3 regions of the Parasedimentitalea nitratireducens genome follow, and region 3 is predicted to be linked to each of the others. Evidence: riboswitches for the same ligand, from Rfam matches in the RefSeq annotation. Region 3 holds a riboswitch; each other region holds the start of a gene.

Region 1 (4,399 bases), on a different contig from region 3:
GCATTGAGCCTCGTCGCTTGGGCCAGCAGCCAAAGCGCACAAGGCAGCAAAACGGCTAGCGGATAGATCAGATGGGACCATTGGGCCAAGCCCAGTCCGCCTAGCATCCAAAAAATCACCGTATGCGTAGCCCGTGGATCGCCTAGGAAAATAAGAACATTTGCACCAGCCATAATGACAAAAGACACAGCGACGCCGGTTAGAACCAGGCGGTCGGCGCTGGTGGCGTCAGCAAAACGCGACACGACCAATACTAAGGCAGTCGCTGCAAGCGCCCCCAGAAAGGCGAGAACTGGTACCGTCAGCAGTCCCAAAAACAATCCTGTGTGCAACAGTGCCAAGATTGCACCAAAGGCTGCACCCGAAGAAATGCCCAAAAGATGGGGATCAGCCAGTGGGTTGCGCGTGACTGCTTGCAACGACGCCCCAACCATAGCAAGCCCCGCGCCAACCAGAACCGCCAATAATGCGCGCGGAAATCGGATGTCCCAGACGATGGCAGCGCGGCCTTTGGACCAATTAGGCTCGCTCCACCCCATTCCAATCTTGTCGAAAAAAATACCCCAGACGGTTTCGATGGGCACAGACACCGCGCCCACCGAGATTGCAACGGACAAGGACAACGCAAGCGCCAAAAGGCTCAGAACGATGGTCAGTCCCAACGGAAATGTGTGGCGTTGCCCTTGGCCCATATTAGTTGCCCCAGAACCCAGCAGCCAGTTTCTGAACCGCTTTGATGTTGCGTGGCCCAGGGGTGGCCTCGACATACTCCAGCACGACGAAACGGTCGTTCTTCACCGCATCCATTTCAGCAAAAGCTGGGTTGTTCATCATGAATGCACGTTTTTCTTCGGCGGTGACATTGCCGTAGTTCACGATGACCACCACTTCGGGGTTACGCTCGACAACAGCTTCCCAGGTCACAGTAGCCCAGCTTTTCTCAAAGTCATCCATAATGTTCTGACCACCGGCAGCCTCGATCAGCGCGGTTGGCATCGCATAACGACCGGCTGTAAACGGAGTGTCTTCGCCGCTGTCATAGACAAACACCCGCAGTGGATCACCGGTTTCCAGACCGTTGGTGAAGGCGCTCAACTCAGCCTGATACCCGTCAACGAGGGTTTGGGCCTTGGCTTTGACATCAAAGATCTTACCAAGGTTCAACAGGTCATTGTACATGTCGTCCATGCTGACCTTGGGCTTCTCGCCGATGTGAATACAGCTTTCGGTCAGCTCATAGACATCAATTCCGAATGGGGCGAGAGTTTCAGGCGTCACTTCGCCGCCGACCTTCATGCCATAGTTCCAGCCGGCAAAGTAGAAATCCGCGTCAGCGCCGATCAGCACCTCTTTGGTTGGGTATTTGGCCGACAGTTCAGGCAAAGCCTCGACACCGGCGCGCATCTCTTCGTCCAGTGTTTTCCAGCCAGAGATGCCGGTGTAGCCGACCATTCGGTCCGCCAAACCCAGCGCCAGCATCATTTCGGTCAGGTTCACATCGTTGGATATGGCGGCCTTGGGCGGGGTGTCAAATGTGACCTGGCGGTTGCAGCTATCGACTGTGGTTTCTGCACTGCTTGCACTCGCGATCAGGCTCAGCCCTAGGGCCAGAGTTGTGTATTTCATAATGTCCTCAAGATTTTAGTTGGGAAGTTGAAAGGTTAGGTGTGTCTTGCGGCTCAGGGTCAGTTCATCTCGTTGGGCAAATACCGCAAAGGTCTGAGATACTAACTGTTCGGTCAGTGCTTCTTGTGGCGTGCCAAAGCTTTGCTGAGTGCCATTTTTCAGGACCAGGACACGGTCACAGACCTCAGACGCCAGGTTCAGATCATGCAAGGATGTCACGATCGTCAGGTCGAGATCGCGGATCAGTTGCAAAACTTCCAGTTGATGCCGGATATCCAAATGGTTAGTGGGTTCATCCAGCACCAATATCTGAGGATCCTGCGCCAGTGCCCGGGCAACCATGACACGCTGACGTTCGCCGCCAGACAGGGTTGATAGGCTGCGGTCTGCCAAGTCATGCAGTTCCATACGATCAATTGCAGCGTCGACCAGCTCTGCATCGCGTGGGCCGGACGTAGAGAACCCCATACGGTGGGGGATACGTCCCAAGGCAACGATTTCACGCACAGAGAGTGTCAAATCAGTCGGTTGTTCCTGCAAAACAGCAGCCACTTTGCGCGCCAGGGCGCGGGGCGGCATAGTTGATATCGGCTGCTCACCAATCAGGATTCTGCCACTCATCGGCCGATTAAACCCATAGATAAGCCGCAGAAGCGTGGTTTTGCCTGCTCCATTAGGGCCTACAATTCCCAGCACCTCTCCTGCCTCTAGGGCAACGGAGATTTCGTTTAGCAGCAGTGGTGCGCGTTTACGCGGCGCCCATGTGACGGCTTCTAGTGTTAACGATGTTGCGCTCATGAGACTGCCTGGTCCGTCGCTTCGATCGCCATTAAAGCTGCGGGTATCCGCGCCAGAGTCGTCTTGCGCAGTTTTCCGGGTCGGTCTACGGAACTACACCAACCGTCATGTAACACGGCGTATTGACGGGCAAATTCAACGAGATCACCGATATCTTCATCCGGCTCAATGTCGCCAAACAGATAAGACGCTTTGCGTGTGGCGTGATACGCCACGGTACAAGGCCGACTGCATCCTGCCATACAGGCTGTCCCTGCAATCTCAAAATCTTCGGCAATACTATCCCCGGCAGCTTCGATTGCGGCACGCAGCCGGTCAATCAACGCATAGCCGGGACGACAGATCTCTCCAGTATGTTTGCAGGATGTGCAGACGGTAATTCTATGTGTGGTAGTCCGGTGCATATCGCCCTCCGCGAAGTCGCGGGGTACGCACAGGTCAACCTAAATGTAGGGCATTCAAATGCCGTAAAAGCCATCTTGGCCTCCTATCCGGGACACCCCGCCCGGGTTGAGTTAACGTTCAAGATGGCAGGTCTCCTGACTCGCGGCTGTTGGCGTTCCCCACCTTCCCAGACCTTTGGCCCAGTGGCTTACGGAGGACGCACACCGCTTACAGTTGCGGGGGCAGTTACGGATTTGGCGCCTGTTGGCTACACCTCACCATATTCCCTTTTCATCCCGGAATGCGCTGTACGCCCGGGAACCATCGCGGCAAGTTGTGGCATGAAGGTAAGCTGGATGTCAATCGGGATTTCGGTGGTTTCATTCCCCACTCAAAGACAGTTTTTTGGAACCTACCGCTCTGCATGCGGTAACTTCTTAAGCGTACACTTTGGGCGGGGACACTCTACTTTGGGCGGGGACACTCTATTGGTACTGCTGTCTTTCTCATCATCCACTCCGCGGTAGTTACGATGAGCCAGAAACACTCCTTTTTTAAATGTCGCTATCTGGCCCCATAGGTGCTGACGTCAGACAAATCGCGGTAATGATATCTCTCGCCCAAACCATTCTGGGCGCAGTAACCGTGCTACAGTTTGTTGTCATGTTGATCTGTAACAAACAGCCGAATTAGCGGCTTGCTGATTTTGGCACCGACCTTGGGATATGGATGGCAAAAGCGGCACGGTTCCAAACAGCTGCGAGCAACGTCAAGCCTTGGCTCTGGACGGAACTGGATTTAAACAGGAAGGCCTAGGTGGATCCCAAACAATGAACCGTCACACGCGACCCGGCGCCTGCAAGCGCTATGGCGAAGCCGGTCCCTCGAAGGGAACCGGGGACCAATGCTGTGTGCCCTGTCAGGTTTGTCATGTGGTGGTCCCTTCTTGTAGACGAGCACGAAGGTCTACTTTGAGTACTTTGCCGTAATTGTTTTTCGGCAATTGCGGCACATAGATATACTCTTTGGGTCGTTTGAACCGCGCGATCTGGTCAAGGCACAATTGGTCGAGCGCGGAGGAAGCGGCCGTGCCAACCACAAAGGCCACAACCTCTTCGCCCCAATCGGCGTGTGGGCGACCAACCACCGCAACTTCGGCTACATCGGGGTGCGAGAGCAGCACCTCCTCCACCTCGCGGGGATAGATGTTTGACCCACCTGAGATGATCATATCTTTGGAGCGGTCTTGCAGGGTGATATAGCCATCTGCGTCTTTTGATCCCATGTCGCCCGTCCACAACCAACTATCACGGATAGTGTTCAGCGTAGCTTTTGGATTTTGCCAGTAGCCCTTCATCACGGTGGCGCCGCGCACCACAATCTCGCCAGTTTCACCAGGCGGAAGTTCTAGACCGGTTTCATCAAAAATGCGCACCAGAACCGCGCTTTGGGCCGTGCCTACGGAGTTAAGCCGTTCGCGCCACCGAGGATGGGATCGGTCGGCCACATCATGGCGGGTAAGGGCCGTGATGCCCATCGGACATTCGCCTTGACCATAGATCTGCACAAATCGCGCGCCCATTGTTTCGAC
Region 2 (4,399 bases), on a different contig from region 3:
CTGTGTTTAATATGGGCGGCTCTGGTGTTGCGAATTACTGTTCGATCTTGGAGCCCCACTCATGAACCCAGCTGAATGGCTGCACCGCACTGCACGGGCGAAAAGGGACAGCCCCGCGCTGTTAACGGGTGAAACGCTCGACTTGGACTACGCCCAATTTCGCGACGCCGCAGCACGCCTTGGTGCGGGTTTGGCGGCGCGTGGCGTGTCCAAAGGCGACAGGGTTGCGATTTATATGGGCAACCGGATTGAGTATCTGATTGCTATGTATGGGGTATGGTTTGCAGGTGCTGCGGCCATTCCGATCAATGCCAAACTGCACCCGAAAGAAGCGGATTGGATCCTTGAAAACGCAGAGGCTACGCTGTGTTTGAGCGACGACAAACTTGGGCCTGACCTCACGACACAGGCGATATGCGTGGACGATCAGGACTGGGCTGCGCTTTTGGCCTCTGATCCGATGACGCGCCCTGTGCCACTCGACAGCAATGACATGATCTGGCTGTTCTACACCTCCGGCACCACCGGTAAGCCCAAGGGTGTGATGATGACTTGTGGCAATGTCGCATCGATGACTTATGGGTATTTCACCGATGTGGATGAAGTCTTTGCCGAGGATGCCATCCTCTATGCCGCGCCTATGTCGCATGGCGCAGGGATCTATAACTTCATGCATGTGATCCGTGGCGCGCGCCATGTGGTCCCTGAAAGTGGTGGGTTTGAACCAGATGAGATCCTGTCATTGGGCAAATCCATTGGCCGCATCTCAATGTTTGCCGCGCCAACCATGGTGCGCCGCCTGGTGGACCACGCCAAAGCGACAGGGCAAATCGGTGAAGGGTTGCGCACTATCAGCTACGCTGGTGGCCCGATGTATGAGGCCGATATCCTTGACGCGGTCGAAACAATGGGCGCGCGATTTGTGCAGATCTATGGTCAAGGCGAATGTCCGATGGGCATCACGGCCCTTACCCGCCATGATGTGGCCGACCGATCCCATCCTCGGTGGCGCGAACGGCTTAACTCCGTAGGCACGGCCCAAAGCGCGGTTCTGGTGCGCATTTTTGATGAAACCGGTCTAGAACTTCCGCCTGGTGAAACTGGCGAGATTGTGGTGCGCGGCGCCACCGTGATGAAGGGCTACTGGCAAAATCCAAAAGCTACGCTGAACACTATCCGTGATAGTTGGTTGTGGACGGGCGACATGGGATCAAAAGACGCAGATGGCTATATCACCCTGCAAGACCGCTCCAAAGATATGATCATCTCAGGTGGGTCAAACATCTATCCCCGCGAGGTGGAGGAGGTGCTGCTCTCGCACCCCGATGTAGCCGAAGTTGCGGTGGTTGGTCGCCCACACGCCGATTGGGGCGAAGAGGTTGTGGCCTTTGTGGTTGGCACGGCCGCTTCCTCCGCGCTCGACCAATTGTGCCTTGACCAGATCGCGCGGTTCAAACGACCCAAAGAGTATATCTATGTGCCGCAATTGCCGAAAAACAATTACGGCAAAGTACTCAAAGTAGACCTTCGTGCTCGTCTACAAGAAGGGACCACCACATGACAAACCTGACAGGGCACACAGCATTGGTCCCCGGTTCCCTTCGAGGGACCGGCTTCGCCATAGCGCTTGCAGGCGCCGGGTCGCGTGTGACGGTTCATTGTTTGGGATCCACCTAGGCCTTCCTGTTTAAATCCAGTTCCGTCCAGAGCCAAGGCTTGACGTTGCTCGCAGCTGTTTGGAACCGTGCCGCTTTTGCCATCCATATCCCAAGGTCGGTGCCAAAATCAGCAAGCCGCTAATTCGGCTGTTTGTTACAGATCAACATGACAACAAACTGTAGCACGGTTACTGCGCCCAGAATGGTTTGGGCGAGAGATATCATTACCGCGATTTGTCTGACGTCAGCACCTATGGGGCCAGATAGCGACATTTAAAAAAGGAGTGTTTCTGGCTCATCGTAACTACCGCGGAGTGGATGATGAGAAAGACAGCAGTACCAATAGAGTGTCCCCGCCCAAAGTAGAGTGTCCCCGCCCAAAGTGTACGCTTAAGAAGTTACCGCATGCAGAGCGGTAGGTTCCAAAAAACTGTCTTTGAGTGGGGAATGAAACCACCGAAATCCCGATTGACATCCAGCTTACCTTCATGCCACAACTTGCCGCGATGGTTCCCGGGCGTACAGCGCATTCCGGGATGAAAAGGGAATATGGTGAGGTGTAGCCAACAGGCGCCAAATCCGTAACTGCCCCCGCAACTGTAAGCGGTGTGCGTCCTCCGTAAGCCACTGGGCCAAAGGTCTGGGAAGGTGGGGAACGCCAACAGCCGCGAGTCAGGAGACCTGCCATCTTGAACGTTAACTCAACCCGGGCGGGGTGTCCCGGATAGGAGGCCAAGATGGCTTTTACGGCATTTGAATGCCCTACATTTAGGTTGACCTGTGCGTACCCCGCGACTTCGCGGAGGGCGATATGCACCGGACTACCACACATAGAATTACCGTCTGCACATCCTGCAAACATACTGGAGAGATCTGTCGTCCCGGCTATGCGTTGATTGACCGGCTGCGTGCCGCAATCGAAGCTGCCGGGGATAGTATTGCCGAAGATTTTGAGATTGCAGGGACAGCCTGTATGGCAGGATGCAGTCGGCCTTGTACCGTGGCGTATCACGCCACACGCAAAGCGTCTTATCTGTTTGGCGACATTGAGCCGGATGAAGATATCGGTGATCTCGTTGAATTTGCCCGTCAATACGCCGTGTTACATGACGGTTGGTGTAGTTCCGTAGACCGACCCGGAAAACTGCGCAAGACGACTCTGGCGCGGATACCCGCAGCTTTAATGGCGATCGAAGCGACGGACCAGGCAGTCTCATGAGCGCAACATCGTTAACACTAGAAGCCGTCACATGGGCGCCGCGTAAACGCGCACCACTGCTGCTAAACGAAATCTCCGTTGCCCTAGAGGCAGGAGAGGTGCTGGGAATTGTAGGCCCTAATGGAGCAGGCAAAACCACGCTTCTGCGGCTTATCTATGGGTTTAATCGGCCGATGAGTGGCAGAATCCTGATTGGTGAGCAGCCGATATCAACTATGCCGCCCCGCGCCCTGGCGCGCAAAGTGGCTGCTGTTTTGCAGGAACAACCGACTGATTTGACACTCTCTGTGCGTGAAATCGTTGCCTTGGGACGTATCCCCCACCGTATGGGGTTCTCTACGTCCGGCCCACGCGATGCAGAGCTGGTCGACGCTGCAATTGATCGTATGGAACTGCATGACTTGGCAGACCGCAGCCTATCAACCCTGTCTGGCGGCGAACGTCAGCGTGTCATGGTTGCCCGGGCACTGGCGCAGGATCCTCAGATATTGGTGCTGGATGAACCCACTAACCATTTGGATATCCGGCATCAACTGGAAGTTTTGCAACTGATCCGCGATCTCGACCTGACGATCGTGACATCCTTGCATGATCTGAACCTGGCGTCTGAGGTCTGTGACCGTGTCCTGGTCCTGAAAAATGGCACTCAGCAAAGCTTTGGCACGCCACAAGAAGCACTGACCGAACAGTTAGTATCTCAGACCTTTGCGGTATTTGCCCAACGAGATGAACTGACCCTGAGCCGCAAGACACACCTAACCTTTCAACTTCCCAACTAAAATCTTGAGGACATTATGAAATACACAACTCTGGCCCTAGGGCTGAGCCTGATCGCGAGTGCAAGCAGTGCAGAAACCACAGTCGATAGCTGCAACCGCCAGGTCACATTTGACACCCCGCCCAAGGCCGCCATATCCAACGATGTGAACCTGACCGAAATGATGCTGGCGCTGGGTTTGGCGGACCGAATGGTCGGCTACACCGGCATCTCTGGCTGGAAAACACTGGACGAAGAGATGCGCGCCGGTGTCGAGGCTTTGCCTGAACTGTCGGCCAAATACCCAACCAAAGAGGTGCTGATCGGCGCTGACGCGGATTTCTACTTTGCCGGCTGGAACTATGGCATGAAGGTCGGCGGCGAAGTGACGCCTGAAACTCTCGCCCCATTCGGAATTGATGTCTATGAGCTGACCGAAAGCTGTATTCACATCGGCGAGAAGCCCAAGGTCAGCATGGACGACATGTACAATGACCTGTTGAACCTTGGTAAGATCTTTGATGTCAAAGCCAAGGCCCAAACCCTCGTTGACGGGTATCAGGCTGAGTTGAGCGCCTTCACCAACGGTCTGGAAACCGGTGATCCACTGCGGGTGTTTGTCTATGACAGCGGCGAAGACACTCCGTTTACAGCCGGTCGTTATGCGATGCCAACCGCGCTGATCGAGGCTGCCGGTGGTCAGAACATTATGGATGACTTTGAGAAAAGCTGGGCTACTGTGACCTGGGAAGCTGTTGTCGAGCG
Region 3 (4,399 bases):
CGCGGCCGCACCGCACTGATCCTGGTGGGCCGCGCCATCGGGGCCGAGGAGTTTGACGAAAGCTGCCTCTATGCGGGCGACTATGACCGCCGCTATCGCCCCGTCGGCACCGATCCGCGTTTTCCGGAAGGAACCGAGTAATGTCCCAAAACCCACCCGGCCTGATGATCTCTGCCCCCTCCTCGGGCACTGGCAAAACCACTGTGATGCTCGGCCTGCTCCGCGCCCTAGCCGAAGACGGCCTGTCGGTGCAGCCCTTCAAATCCGGCCCCGATTACATCGACCCGGCCTTTCACCTTGCGGCCGCCAAACGTGCCTCGTTCAACCTTGATACCTGGGCGATGGATAGCACCCTGCTGGATGCTGTCGCTTCACAGGCAGAAGGCGCAGAAATCTGCATCGGCGAAGGCTCCATGGGCTTGTATGATGGCGTCGCCACGCGAGGCCAAACCGCCTTTGGCACCAGCGCCGAAACCGCCAAACGCATGGGCTGGCCAGTCGTTTTAGTGGTCGATGTGGGCGGTCAGGCGCAGTCTGCCGCCGCAACGGCACTCGGTTTCAAGAACTACGACCCCGAGGTGCCATTTGCCGGCGTCATCCTCAACCGCGTCGCCAGCCCGCGGCACGAACGGCTGACCCGGCTGGGCATGGAAAAGGCTGGCATCAAGGTGCTCGGCTCGCTGCCTCGTCGCGGCGACCTGACCCTGCCCGAACGCCACCTTGGCCTGATCCAGGCGGTTGAACACCCTGATCTCGAAGAAGCCATTTCAGGCTACGCAACCTTCTTGCGCGAAAACGTCGACCTCGACGCGATCAAGGCTGCAGCCCTATCTGGCCCAGCCCCAACCGCTCAACCGCTACCCACTCCACCTGTCCAACGCATCGCGCTTGCTCGTGATGCAGCATTCTCGTTCACCTACCCGCACTTGCTGACTGGTTGGCGCAACGCTGGGGCCGAGATCCTGCCGTTCTCGCCTCTGGCTGATGAAGCGCCAAGCCCAGACGCCGATCTGGTCTGGCTCCCCGGCGGCTACCCTGAACTCCACGGTGGCACGCTGGCCGCAGCAGAGACTTACCGCGCGGGCCTGCGCAAACATGCCGAGACCAAACCGGTACACGGCGAATGCGGCGGCTACATGGCCTTGGGAGAGGCGCTGATCGACAAGCAAGGCAACCGTCACCAGATGGCCGGGTTACTAGGGCTTGTGACCTCTTACGAGAAACGCAAATTTCACCTCGGCTATCGCCGCGCGGTGCTGGATGCTCCTATGCCCGGTTTTGACGCAGGTGCTGCTCTGCGCGGGCACGAGTTCCACTACTCGACCATTCTGGACGAACCCGACGCCCCGCTGGCGCAAGTGTTTGACGCCGACGGCAACCCAGTGCCTGAAACCGGATCGATCAAGGGCAATGTCAGCGGCACCTTCTTCCATTTGATCACCGGAGAACGCAGATGAGTGGCTTTGTCAGCTTTGTCTCCTCTGGTCCCGGCGATCCGGAATTGCTGACCGTTAAGGCGGTGAAAAGTCTGGAAGCCGCTGATGCGGTGCTGTTTGACGATCTGTCCTCCGGTCCGATCCTGGACCATGCCCGCGAAGATGCCGATCTGGTTGGTGTTGGCAAACGCGCCGGTCGCCCCTCGCCCAAGCAAGACCACGTCAGCAAACTGCTGGTGGATTACGCCCGGTCTGGTGCCAAGGTTGTGCGGCTAAAATCCGGTGATTCTGGTGTCTTTGGTCGGCTCGAAGAAGAAATCACAGCCCTGCGCGAAGCAGGTATCAAATACGAGGTCATTCCCGGCGTTACCGCAGCATCCGCAGCAGCTGCGGCGGCAGGTATCCCGCTGACCCGCCGCCTGACCGCCCGGCGGTTGCAGTATATCACTGGCCACGACGTGACTGGAGAGCTGCCCGAAGACCTGAACCTGACCGCGCTGGCTGATGCCAATGCAACCACTGTGGTCTATATGGGCAAACGCACCTTTGCCGCGCTGGCGGAACTGCTGATATCCCATGGGTTACCCTCGGAAACCCCAGCTATGCTTGCACTGGCCATTTCGACACCGGAACAAGAGCTGTCGCATCACACCGTTGGTGAGCTGCCAACCCTACTGCGTGAACTCCAAACCACCGCCCCGGTGCTGATCCTTTATGGGCCTTTGGCTGAGTCGGAATGAGCGTGCCAACCCTGACCCTGTGCCGTACTTGCCGCGACGCCGATCCGACCCTGCCGGATCAACTGCGCGAGGCCGTTGCAGTTGCTGGGCTGGAGGTCAAAGTGCAACAGGTGGACTGCATGTCGGGCTGTAAACGCCCGCAAACCCTGTCGGTGCGCCAAAGTGGCAAAACCGCCTATTTGTTTGGTGAGGTTTCAACAGCGGATATTCCCGACATCCTAACCTTTCTGAGCCTGTTCAATGACAGCACGGACGGCAACCTTGCCGACGCCCGTCCACTGGGCGGGTTGCGGTTCAAGGCCCTCGCGCGAATCCCTGCGGATATTGACTAAATCCGAGGGCAGCGCCTGACCTTGGGGAGGTGCAAAGCGCCTTCCCGGGGGGAAGGTCAGGCGCTGCCCGTCCTCACGTCCGGGCTAAATGCCCGGTAATGGAAGGATAAGTCGCAACAACCCTCCCAAACCGTCGGTTTCAAACTTGACCCTGCACCACCCCATCGGGCACATTGGCGTGATATGGTGTCCGCACAGCGCAAAGCGTTAGGACTGAAACGGGAATGAGGAACGGCGGACCCAATCGCGGCGCCGAGACCTCAACCGCCCCCGCGACTGTGAGTGGCGAGCGGCTTTCCAAACCACTGTCGGGCAACGGCCCGGTGGGAAGGGGAAAGTTGGCTGTGACCCACGAGTCAGGAGACCGGCCGTATGGAACGCAAATTGATGCCGTCGGGTGTGACGGTAAGGAGAGAAAATATGACGACTAAAACACTGAACGCTGCCGCCGCCGGATCCCGTTTCCTGCCAGCTGTTTTCGCAATTGTTCTGGGCCTGGGTGTGATCACCCTAACCGGCCACGTACAGGCAGCCGCCCTGCATGACGCCGCACATGACGTGCGTCACGCAACTGGCTTCCCCTGCCACTAACCAATGTATAGCCGCATTTTAACCAGCGCGTTGTTCGCTGGTGCTGCAGCAGGGTTGATTGCCGCCCTGCTGCAGTTGGTATTCGTGCAGCCTGTTCTGCTCCACGCCGAGCTTTATGAGACCGGTGAGTTGGTGCATTTCGGCGGTACACCTGTGTCCGCACATCCCGAGCTGCCCGGCTTTGACGCCATGCGCGACGGGCTAAGCATCGTGTTCACCATGCTGACCTATACCGGTTACACGCTGGTTTTGGTGGCGCTGATGTCCATGGCCGAAACGCGAGGTGCCGAGATCAATGCCCGCACCGGGCTGCTCTGGGGCCTGGCTGGCTTTATCGCCTTCCACCTGGCACCAGGCTTTACGCTTGCGCCCGAAGTTCCAGGCGTTGCCGCAGCGGATGTTGCCGACCGTCAGGTTTGGTGGGGCGCAACGGTGGCAACCGCAGCTGCTGCCATGTGGTTGATTGCCTTTGGCACCAACAAGATCAGCTACCTGATCGCAGCAGCCCTGTTGATGGCACCGCACCTGGTTGGTGCACCTGAGCCTGATACCTTTGCTGGTCCGGTTCCAACCGAGATCGGTGCCCTGTTTGCCGCCCGCGCCTTTGGCGTTGGTCTGGCCGCCTGGGCCCTGGTTGGCACCTTTGCCGGATACTTCTGGCAAGTCGAAGGTCAACGCGCCGAGGCCTCAGCCTGAACAAGCTTACCTCCCCCTTCGCCAGAAACGGCGGAGGGGTTTTACTTTATGGAGGACGAAAATGTCCCGCCCACTCGCACTTTTTGCCATTGGTCTGATCTTTGGTGGCGGCGCTGGTTTTGTGATTGCCGCTGGCAATGGCGTGACCTTCGAAGGTCATGATCACAGCGATCCGTCGCAACACGCCGGCATGGAAATGCAGGCCGAAATGGCCAGCCACGATCACGCTTCGGCTGTAAACCTGCCCGCCGGGGAGGATGCCCCAGGATTGGAAGTCAAGCTCACCAAAGACCCGATGGCGGGTTGGAACTTGCACGTCATGCCCAAGAACTTCCACTTCTCGCCCGAGAACGCCTCGAAAGAGGACGCCGACGGTGAAGGCCACGCGCATGTCTATATCAACGGCACCAAGCTGGGTCGCCTGTACGGCAACTGGCTGCACATCGGTGACCTGCCCAAGGGTGACGTCGAAGTGAAGGTTTCGCTGAACGCCAACAGCCATAGCCCGCTGATGGTCGATGGTGCGCCCGTCGAGGCCTCGGTTTCGCTGCAAGTCGAATAAGATCATGGTCAGCGCCTGACCTTGGGGAGGTGCACAGCGCCT

What was found. Region 3 has a riboswitch for cobalamin ahead of AC2T28_RS13105 (CbtB domain-containing protein). Riboswitches for the same ligand answer to the same signal wherever they lie in the genome.
Region 1: linked by a shared signal. The riboswitch ahead of AC2T28_RS10555 (DUF1636 family protein) and the one ahead of AC2T28_RS13105 (CbtB domain-containing protein) in region 3 are both predicted to bind cobalamin.
Region 2: linked by a shared signal. The riboswitch ahead of AC2T28_RS13625 (DUF1636 family protein) and the one ahead of AC2T28_RS13105 (CbtB domain-containing protein) in region 3 are both predicted to bind cobalamin.

What each region holds. Positions count from the first base shown of each region.
Region 1 covers NZ_JBYAXC010000002.1:979,733-984,131, forward strand. The annotation lists gene AC2T28_RS10540 (FecCD family ABC transporter permease) at 1-692, opposite strand, end outside; gene AC2T28_RS10545 (ABC transporter substrate-binding protein) at 694-1,626, opposite strand; gene AC2T28_RS10550 (ABC transporter ATP-binding protein) at 1,642-2,424, opposite strand; gene AC2T28_RS10555 (DUF1636 family protein) at 2,421-2,828, opposite strand; cobalamin riboswitch at 2,937-3,149, opposite strand; partial or broken gene AC2T28_RS10560 (DUF4389 domain-containing protein) at 3,406-3,624, shown strand; gene AC2T28_RS10565 (class I adenylate-forming enzyme family protein) at 3,737-4,399, opposite strand, start outside.
Region 2 covers NZ_JBYAXC010000004.1:10,412-14,810, forward strand. The annotation lists gene AC2T28_RS13610 (acetyl-CoA acetyltransferase) at 1-65, shown strand, start outside; gene AC2T28_RS13615 (class I adenylate-forming enzyme family protein) at 62-1,561, shown strand; partial or broken gene AC2T28_RS13620 (DUF4389 domain-containing protein) at 1,674-1,892, opposite strand; cobalamin riboswitch at 2,149-2,361, shown strand; gene AC2T28_RS13625 (DUF1636 family protein) at 2,470-2,877, shown strand; gene AC2T28_RS13630 (ABC transporter ATP-binding protein) at 2,874-3,656, shown strand; gene AC2T28_RS13635 (ABC transporter substrate-binding protein) at 3,672-4,399, shown strand, end outside.
Region 3 covers NZ_JBYAXC010000003.1:495,271-499,669, forward strand. The annotation lists gene cobM (precorrin-4 C(11)-methyltransferase) at 1-141, shown strand, start outside; gene AC2T28_RS13090 (cobyrinic acid a,c-diamide synthase CobB) at 141-1,457, shown strand; gene cobA (uroporphyrinogen-III C-methyltransferase) at 1,454-2,176, shown strand; gene AC2T28_RS13100 (DUF1636 family protein) at 2,173-2,508, shown strand; cobalamin riboswitch at 2,676-2,895, shown strand; gene AC2T28_RS13105 (CbtB domain-containing protein) at 2,929-3,099, shown strand; gene AC2T28_RS13110 (CbtA family protein) at 3,103-3,795, shown strand; gene AC2T28_RS13115 (hypothetical protein) at 3,857-4,357, shown strand.